2 regions of the Mangrovibacter sp. MFB070 genome follow, and region 2 is predicted to be linked to the other one. Evidence: riboswitches for the same ligand, from Rfam matches in the RefSeq annotation. Region 2 holds a riboswitch; the other holds the start of a gene.
The links. A riboswitch is a leader RNA that binds a small molecule or an ion and turns the genes downstream of it on or off. The one in region 2 is predicted to bind cobalamin.
Positions count from the first base shown of each region.

Region 1 (4,820 bases), on a different contig from region 2:
CATCAGCATGCGCACGGACGCCGGGATGTCATCCGGGGTTATTTCGCGCAGGTTTTCGCCAATCCAGGGTTTCTCTACCCGTTCGCCAAAATAGTTATTTGGCCCGCCAAGGCGCACCCCCAGAGCCCCGGCCACCGCGCCTTCAGACCAGGCGCAATTCGGGCTGCTGTGCTGTTTTCTGTCGCGCCAGCCAATACGCAACGCGCTAAGGCCATTGAACTGGCAGAGCCTGGCTGCCGCACTCAGCAACAGCCAGCCAATGCGTGCGGGCAGGTAATTGGCCACGTCATCCATACGTGCAGACACCAGGCCGATATCTTTGTAACGTGCGTTTTTGTAACCCACCATGGAATCCAGGGTATTCACGGCTTTGTACGCCATTGCCAGCGGCGCACCGCCCAGCATCAGGAAAAACAGGGGGGCGATAACACCATCAACACTGTTTTCTGCCACCGTTTCGACCACTGCCCGGGTAATTTGCGGTGGCTGGAGTTGCGAGGTATCACGCCCGACTATCCAGCTCAGTTTTTCCCGGCTCAGCGGTAAATCCCCTTTGCGCAGAGCCTGCTCAACTTCCCCGGCACTTTCAGCCAGGCAACGCCCGGCCAGCAGGGTAAAGATCATCCAGGTATTGACCACCCAGCCGAGCAGTGGATGAACACGTTCTGCCAGAACCAAAACACCCCAGCTGACACCACCCGTAACCGCCACCACTACCAGCCACATCACACCGCCCCCCCAGCGCAATGCCCGGGGTGAATGGCAAACATGGCGGACAGCGCGCTGCAGCAGGTTAACCAGGTTGCCCATCCAGCGCACCGGGTGAGGCCAGTGGTGCGGGTCACCCAGCCAGTAATCCAGCAGAGCGGCAACACACCAGGCGGAAAGCCAGGAAAACAGTGACATCATTGCAGGCTCCTTGCGGTAGTGAACCAGCGGTTAAGCATGGCCGGGCGCTGGGCAAAATGGAGGTGCAGGTAACTGGCAAAGGTGTTGCCCTGCTGCCAGCCGCCTTCCCACTGGCGCACCACCTGGCCGTCGCGCACTTTGCGGCACTGTTGGCGGGTGGGCAGTGAAGTGGTGAATTCAGAGTAATGAAATTCATGGCCGCGCAATGTTTCACCTGCTGCGGCGAGCAGGGTGTCGTGGCTTGCAGTTGCTTCGCAATACCCAAACCGCCTCAGCCGGTTACCCATGGTGCTGTGCCCGGCCAGCACGCCGCACATGGGGTGCGTTTGCCCGTCTGCATCTGCCAGTGAGCCACCCAGGTACATTAACCCGCCGCACTCGGCATACACGGGCACCCCGCGCGCCGCTAGCTGTTTAACGGAATCCCGCATTGCGCTATTCGCCGCCAGTTGGCTGGCAAACATTTCCGGGTAGCCGCCCCCCAGCCACAGCATGTCACAGGCGGGCACTTGTGCGTCTTCCACCGGGCTGAATGGCACCAGCCGGACGCCTGCCTGTTCAAGAATGTCGAGGTTATCCTGGTAGTAAAAGTGAAAGGCATCATCCTGCGCAATGGCCATGGTCAGCCCGCCGGCCAGGGCCTGGTCCGGGAGTGATAACGGTGCGCAGAGCTGGCTTTGCAAAGGGCGGCAACAGTTAAGCAGAGCCGGGAGGTTAACCGTTTTTTCCAGCACGGCAGCCAGTTGCTGCCAGGGTGCCTGGCTAACCCCTGAAGCAGACGCGCCCACTAACCCCAAATGGCGGGATGGCAGGTGGAGTTCAGGCAGTTCAGGAACATAGCCCAGCACCGGTACGCGGCAATAACGGCCAAGCGCGGCACTAAGCTGGCGGAAGTGATTATCGGTATTGACCCGGTTGATTATGACCCCGGCAATGTTGACGCCCGGGGCAAAATCACAAAAGCCATTAAGGGTTGCCGCCAGAGAGGTGGATACGCCTTTGCCATCCATCAGCAAAATGACAGGAACACCCAGTAAACGCGCAATACCTGCGGTTGAGGCACAAAACGGGTCAAGGCCCAGGCCATCGAACAGGCCCATAACCCCTTCGATCACCCCAAGTGAGGTGGTTTCCATGGCCCGGCTGAACAATGCCCGAACGGTATCATCCGGCAGCATCCAGTTATCCAGATTGCGTGATTTCCGGCCAGAAATGGCGCTATGCCAGGTGGTATCGAGGTAGTCAGGGCCAACTTTGAATGGCTGGGGAGCAAAGCCTTGTTGCCGCAAAAGCGCCAGCAAGCCAAGGGTTATGGTGGTTTTACCACAACCGCTTGAAGTGCCCGCCAGAATAAATGCCTGTTTTGCGCCTGTTGCCATTTTTACTTCCTTTTTGGCGGGAAATGGGCGCAACAAGCCAGGCGCATTCCCCTCAGGGCAATACGAGGCTGTAGACGCCCTTCCCTCCGAAGGTGTCATTTGCATCATCAGGCCGGTCTTCTGGCTTAGCGTCTTTCTTGCCCGCCCTTCCCAATCAGTCGATCAGTGGTATTGCGGGGTCGTCAGCATCACAGCAGCGGGGGCTGCGAGGGGTTTGCACCCTCTTCCCTACCTGTCAGGTAAAACCTGATGATGTCGGTTAAACTTTTTCGTACTGCACTACTTTTATGTACTGCGCTTCTTTCTGCGTTCTGTACTTTTTATGTACTGCTATTTACTGCGCTTTGGTGCGCAAACTCAGCGCCATCACGCAATCACACTTCGCTCTGGTAAATATCTCACTCAGGTAAATATCTGCCGAAAAAAGTGCTTTTTTACTGTCACTGACTATACGCCACTGAAAAAATAAAAACTGGTGCAGTTTACGGCTGTAATAACAAACAATTGTTGAGCTATAACAAATTATTGCCAGTTCTGTCAGACATATCTTAACAACAATAAGTACTTAACCAGAAAAACCCAGCCATGCAGGCAACAAAATATTGCTACCGTTAAACGTTGCTGGCTCACAGAATTTATACCTGGCAGGTGAAATAAACCCTGCGTGATCCACCCAAATATTTACTGGCAATTTATGGGTAAAAAACAGGTACAGCACCACATTACCCACATAAAACTATTGTGCCGGATATTAGCACCACACATTTACCGAATATGGGTTAACCAGACACTGAATACCGGTTAATCGGCCTCTTCTATTGCAAGGGAACGAAACATTTGTGGTGTTACCTGGTAAGTCTGGCGGAATACTTTGCAAAAATAACTGGTTTGGGAAAAACCCACATTTCTGGCGATACTGGCAATGCTCCAGTCACTGTGGCGTAGCATTTCTTTGGCATGTTCCATGCGCTGGCGGTTAACCCAGGCGTTAAAGCCAATCCCCTGATATTTTTTGAACAGCTTGCTGAAATAATAAGGGCTCAGGTACACGTGTGCAGCCACCTCTTCCAGGCGCAGTTCCTGTGACAAATTCGCTTCAATGTAGCGCAGCGCTTTTTTCATTTTGCTTTCATGGGGGTTTTGCGCACGGCTTCTGCCTGCTGAAGGTGGTACGTCTTCGTTATCGGTAATCACCAACAAACTCAGTTGTTTTTTCAGGCAGTTTTCTACAATCAAACGTAATAAGTCAGCAGATGCCGTTAACCGGGCATAATCCATTTCAGGTACTTTTTTGTATTCATTCACCAACTCAGGGTCTGTGCGCCAGTGGTCATCAACCGGGTGCAGGATATCGACCATTTCAATATCATCCGGAACACGTACTTGCCCGCACAGCACAAAACCCACCAGGTGACCGGCAATAACCAAAGGTATGGAAAAATCCGTCAGCCCGGCATGGCAACGATAAATACAAGGGTTACTGCTTTTAGATGCTTCAAGGCCGCCACAGCGGTCACTCATACGGCAGCGGCTGTGCCGTTCAGGGTCCTGGCGCATCAACTGGCAAAACGGCGTGAAGTTGAAGAGCTCAGAGATCTCTTCACCGTGGATATTAACCACCACAACCGCTAAATTTGTTGCCTGTGCAAAATCCTGGGCAATTTTATTGATGAGCTCTGAGCTAAGCACACTGGCAGAAATCATGATAAAACCCTCAGTCGATTCAGTCCGTTTATCTTCCGTGATTAAGCGCCTGCCCTGACAGGCGGGTTATGTGCCCTTTTGGGCCTGTTCTGTATGCACCCCATGTACTGCGCATGAGTTTTTCATACTTCATACATCACACTTCATATCGCTGGCATACCGATATTCTGGTTCACAGGCTTGCCTGACTGTTATGCGCACAACTAATTCGCACAATTAATTCACACAACTAACGTCGTACAACTGATATCGCACAACTACCTGTGGTGGCTCTTCCTGGCGGCGCACTTAACAACCCCCGGTTAAACGGTTCCAGCCCCAATATTATCCGGCGACGCTATTAGCAGGCCCCAGGTAGAAAGTTACATTTTAGTTAATTAAAATTAGCCAAAATGTTTCACCCTAAGTATTTTTTACTGCCCGACTCATTACGTGCAGTAAATTCCTTGCAAGAGGTAGTCTCATTCTCAAATGGAATACCTCCGGCCGCCATAACAATGGTTGATAATATCAGTAACAGGCAACCTCGTAGTGGCCTGTATGTCACAAAAAACAGTAACTTTTTACATACTGAAAATGAAACTGTTCAGCAGTTTAGAACTATTTTGCTAATTCCTTTTCATTACTCAACTCGTTAATTAGCGTGACTAATAAAAACTGAGGTATTAAAAATGCGTATTACTGCTTTTGCTTGTGTGGCTGAAAACCCCCAGGAGGGAGCCTGCTTAAACATAACAGGCCACCTGGTTACCTGGGAGAAAAAATCTCAATTACATGAAAACGGATCACAAAATATTTTATAAAATTTCACCAGTTACGTTTTTTTTG
Region 1 covers NZ_JJMI01000050.1:216,660-221,479, reverse strand. The annotation lists gene cbiB (adenosylcobinamide-phosphate synthase CbiB) at 1-906, opposite strand, end outside; gene DT73_RS21965 (cobyrinate a,c-diamide synthase) at 906-2,288, opposite strand; cobalamin riboswitch at 2,381-2,553, opposite strand; gene DT73_RS21960 (PocR ligand-binding domain-containing protein) at 3,090-3,992, opposite strand.
Region 1: linked by a shared signal. The riboswitch ahead of DT73_RS21965 (cobyrinate a,c-diamide synthase) and the one ahead of btuB (TonB-dependent vitamin B12 receptor BtuB) in region 2 are both predicted to bind cobalamin.

Region 2 (4,820 bases):
GCATCAGCGTTACCAAAATCGTACTATGCCTGAAGGGTTACCGGGGATTGCCGCCGCCTGCTTTATCCTGGGCGTGTTGGTATACAGTGCCGTTGTGCGTGCTGAATACCCGTCAATTGGTTCTAATTTCCTGCCATCAGTGCTGTCTGTTGTGTTGCTGTTTTGGATTTTTTACAAACTGCGTGCGCGCAGCGAAAACAGCTAATAACCTGTTTCAGGTAACAAAAAAGGCGCTGATGCGCCTTTTTTGTTGGTGTGCTGGTGCGCTTATTTTTTGCGGAGCAATACGCCACATTCCATATGATGGGTATAAGGGAACTGATCAAACAGTGCCAGGCGTGAAATGTGGTGCGTTTGGGAAAGGGTTTGCAGGTTATTGCATAAGGTTTCCGGGTTGCAGGAAATATACAAAACCTGCGGGTAAGTCTGCACCATTTTCAGTGTTTCATCATCTAATCCGCTACGCGGCGGATCGACAAAAATGGTATTACACTGATAGCTTTGTAAATCAATACCTTCCAGGCGGTTAAATGCCCGGGCACCTTGCATGGCCTGGGTAAATTCTTCTGCAGACATCCGGATAATTTGTACATTATCGATATGGTTTGCCGCAATGTTGTACTGTGCAGCCGCAACCGACGGCTTGGCGATTTCGGTTGCGAGTACCCGGTCGAAGTTACGTGCCAGCGCCAGTGAAAAATTCCCGTTACCGCAATAAAGCTCCAGTAAATCCCCGGTCGCGCCCTGAGTCACGTTCAGTGCCCATTCCAGCATTTGAATGTTCATGGCTGCATTTGGCTGGGTGAAGCTATTTTCCACCTGGCGGTAAACCATTGGTTTCCCGGCCACAGGCAGCGTTTCATCCACAAAGTCCTGGTCGAGCATGATTTTTGTTTTTGTTGCCCGCCCAATCAGATGCACATTGAAACCCTGTGCTCGCAGAGTATCGCGCAGTTGCGTTGCCGCAGCACGCCACTCGTCATCCAGCGCACGGTGATACAGTAAAGAGACAACTGCCTGACCACTCAGTGTGGATAAGTAGTCCAGTTGAAATAACTTCTTGCGCAGCACGGGTTGAGCGCGCACGGCATCCAGTACAGCAACCATCAGTGCATTAATCAGCTCGCTTGCTGCCGGAAAACTGTCTACCCGAATGCGCTGGCGGGTTTGTTGGTCGAAAATAATATGATAAAGATCATCACCTTCATGCCAGACCCGGAATTCGGCCCGCATGCGGTAGTGGCTGACCGGCGAGCGAAACACCTCTACATCCGGCGCTGCAAAAGCGGCCATCATCGCTTTAAGGCGAGACACTTTTTCAGCCAGTTGAGCGTCATACTGTTCTGTCGGGAGATGTTCGGGGGTCATACCTGCTGTCCTGAATAAGAAATTACGCGGGGATTGTAGGGAATGGTGGCGTATTGTCCAGCCCCGTTATTATCAAATTCAATTTTCGGAAGTCTGGACATCTATATAGGGCGAATGTAGCATGCATTTTCCGGCCTCCGTGAGTTAAAAGGGAATCCAGTGTAAATCTGGAGCTGACGCGCAGCGGTAATAGTTGGTTGGATGATGGCGTTTATCGCAAACACTGCTTATTTTCTGCATTAAACAGAATTCAGGTGGGAAGTTTTCATCCATGTAAAACCATTAAGCCCGAAGACCTGCCGGATACACGTCGCAATTGATCACTCATCGCGTGCTATGGAGTGAGCCTGCGGCATCCTTAAGAATCTCCGGATGCTTATTTTAATGATGATAAAAAAACTCTCGCTGCTGACAGCCGCTTCTGTCACGGCTTTTTCTGCCTGGTCGCAAGACAATCAATCCAATACCATGGTCGTAACGGCCAGCCGTTTTCAGCAGCCTAAGTCAACAGTATTAGCACCAGTTACTGTTGTGACGCACGATGAAATTGAGCACTGGCAAGCAAAATCACTGGTTGATGTTATCCGACGATTGCCGGGCGTTGATGCCACGCAATATGGGGGAATGGGGCAATCATCCTCGCTATTTATTCGTGGTACTAATTCGAGCCATGTATTAATTCTGGTGGATGGTATTCGTCTGAACCAGGCCGGTGTTAGCGGTTCTTCTGATTTAAGCCAGTTTCCTGTTTCGATGGTGCAGCGTATTGAATATATTCGTGGCCCTCGTTCCGCTGTATATGGTTCAGATGCAATTGGTGGTGTGATTAATATCATTACCTCATCGGATAAAGTTGGTACAACGCTATCCGCGGGTATGGGGTCGAATGGTTACCAGAATTACGATATCTCTACTCAACAAAATATTAGTGATAAAACCCGGGTTACATTATTGGGTGATTACACTTATACCAAAGGTTTTGATGTCGTAGCCGCTGGTAATACCGGGGCAGCAGCGCAACCAGACCGCGATGGTTTTATGAGTAAAACCATCTATGGCGCAGTACAACACCAATTCTCTGATGCATGGAGTGGCTTTGTTCGTGGATATGGGTTTAGTAACCGTACCAGCTACGATGGTTATTATACGCCGGGCTATGCACTGGTTGATACTCGTCAGCTTTATAGCCAAACCTGGGATGCCGGGTTGCGCTACAACCAGGATATCTATTCATCACAACTAACCTCCAGTTATAGCCATACAAAGGACTATAACTACGACCCCGCGTATGGCCGTTATGACTCATCGGCCACATTAGATGATGTCCAGCAATATAATATCCAGTGGGCAAACACAGTCGTGGCAGGTAAAGGTAATGTTGGTTTTGGCCTGGACTGGCAGAAGCAAACGACAGAACCAGGAACAGATTACGTAACGGAAGGCTATGAACAACGTAATACGGGCGTTTATGCAACTGCGCTGCAAGCTTTAGGTCCTGTTACGCTCGAAGGTGCAGTGCGTAGTGATGACAGCTCTCAATTTGGCCGCCATGGTACCTGGCAAAGTAGTGCCGCCTGGGAGTTTATCAGCGGGTATCGGTTCATTGCTTCCTATGGTACGGCATATAAGGCGCCGAATCTTGGGCAGCTATATGGGTATTATGGCAACAGTGATCTCGACCCGGAAACCAGTAAACAATGGGAAGGCGCTTTCGAGGGGCTTACCTCTGGTGTCCAGTGGCGTGTATCAGGTTATCGCAATGAGGTGAAGAATCTCATTGATTACGATGATGCTGCAATGCGTTATTTCAATGTGGGTCGTGCAGATATTAAAGGCATTGAAGCGACAGCTTCTTTTGATACAGGGCCTTTACAGCATACTGTCAGCTACGATTACCTCGATGCTCGCAATGCCCAAACAGGTGAGATTCTTGCCCGGCGAGCAAAACACCAGGTGAAATATCAATTAGACTGGAATGTGTATGACCTGGATTGGGGAGTGACATACCATTATCTGGGGCAGCGTTATGACACGGACTACAGTACATACGAGAAAGTCAAAATGGGCGGTGTAAGTATATGGGATGTCGCAGTGTCATATCCTGTCACCTCTCATGTGACTGTTCGTGGTAAAATAGCAAACCTGTTCGATAAAAATTATGAGACAGTTTATGGCTATCATACTGCAGGACGAGAGTACTACTTGTCTGGCAGCTACACCTTCTGATGCAAGACCCACCGTCCTTGTTTTTGATTCCGGGGTCGGTGGGTTATCTGTTTATGATGAGATCCGGCATCTTCTACCGGATCTCCATTACATCTACGCTTTCGATAACGTCGCTTTCCCTTACGGTGAAAAAAGTGAGGAGTTTGTCGTTGAGCGTGTCGTCAGCATTGTTACTGCTGTCCAGAAACGCACTCCGCTTGCCCTGACTGTTATTGCGTGCAATACCGCAAGTACTGTTTCTCTGCCCGCATTACGTGAAAAATTCGCTTTCCCCGTAGTGGGAGTGGTTCCTGCTATTAAGCCAGCCGCGCGCCTGACCGCAAACGGGGTTGTGGGCTTACTGGCAACCCGTGGGACCGTCCGCAGGGCGTATACGCGTGAACTGATTGACCGTTTTGCTCATGAATGCCGTATTGAAATGCTGGGGTCTGCCGAACTGGTTGAACTGGCTGAACATAAATTACATGGTCAACCCGTATCCCTTGATGAACTGCGCCATATCTTGCGCCCGTGGTTAAAAATGGCTGAGCCGCCAGACACCGTCGTGCTCGGGTGTACTCATTTCCCTTTGTTACAAGAAGAGCTGGCCCAGGTATTACCGGAAGGTACGCGTTTGATTGATTCTGGTGCGGCAATAGCAAGAAGAACCGCCTGGCTATTAGAGCATGAAGCGCCAGATGCTAAGTCAACGGATGAGAATCTTGCTTACTGTATGGCACTCACGCCGGAAACTGCTTGTTTAATGCCCGTTTTATCTCGTTATGGGTTCCAAAAGCTTGAAGTATTGCCGCTTTTATCTCCAATTGAGTAAAAAAACAACGGTTGATAAAGTTTTTGCAAAACAGGGCTTGCCAGCTTCAGATTAGGCCCTATAATGCGCCTCCACTGACACGGCACAACGGCAAACAAACCGGCCTGTCAGGCAAAGTTAAGTGAAAATAAATGCTTGACTCTGCAGCGGGAAAGCGTAATATACGCAGCCCGCGCCACCCGGAAATACGGTGGCAACGCTCTTTAACAATTTATCAGACAATCTGTGTGGGCACTCATAAGCACTGATATCTTAACGTCGAAAGACGCTAAAAATTATCAAGTCTTAAAGAGTGACTAACAGTTAATTCATTACGAATAAACAGTTTAATTCTTTGAGCATCAAACTTTAAATTGAAGAGTTTGATCATGGCTCAGATTGAACGCTGGCGGCAGGCCTAACACATGCAAGTCGA
Region 2 covers NZ_JJMI01000052.1:123,584-128,403, forward strand. The annotation lists gene DT73_RS23100 (YijD family membrane protein) at 1-205, shown strand, start outside; gene trmA (tRNA (uridine(54)-C5)-methyltransferase TrmA) at 268-1,368, opposite strand; cobalamin riboswitch at 1,483-1,687, shown strand; gene btuB (TonB-dependent vitamin B12 receptor BtuB) at 1,756-3,594, shown strand; gene murI (glutamate racemase) at 3,539-4,405, shown strand; rRNA gene DT73_RS23120 (16S ribosomal RNA) at 4,756-4,820, shown strand, end outside.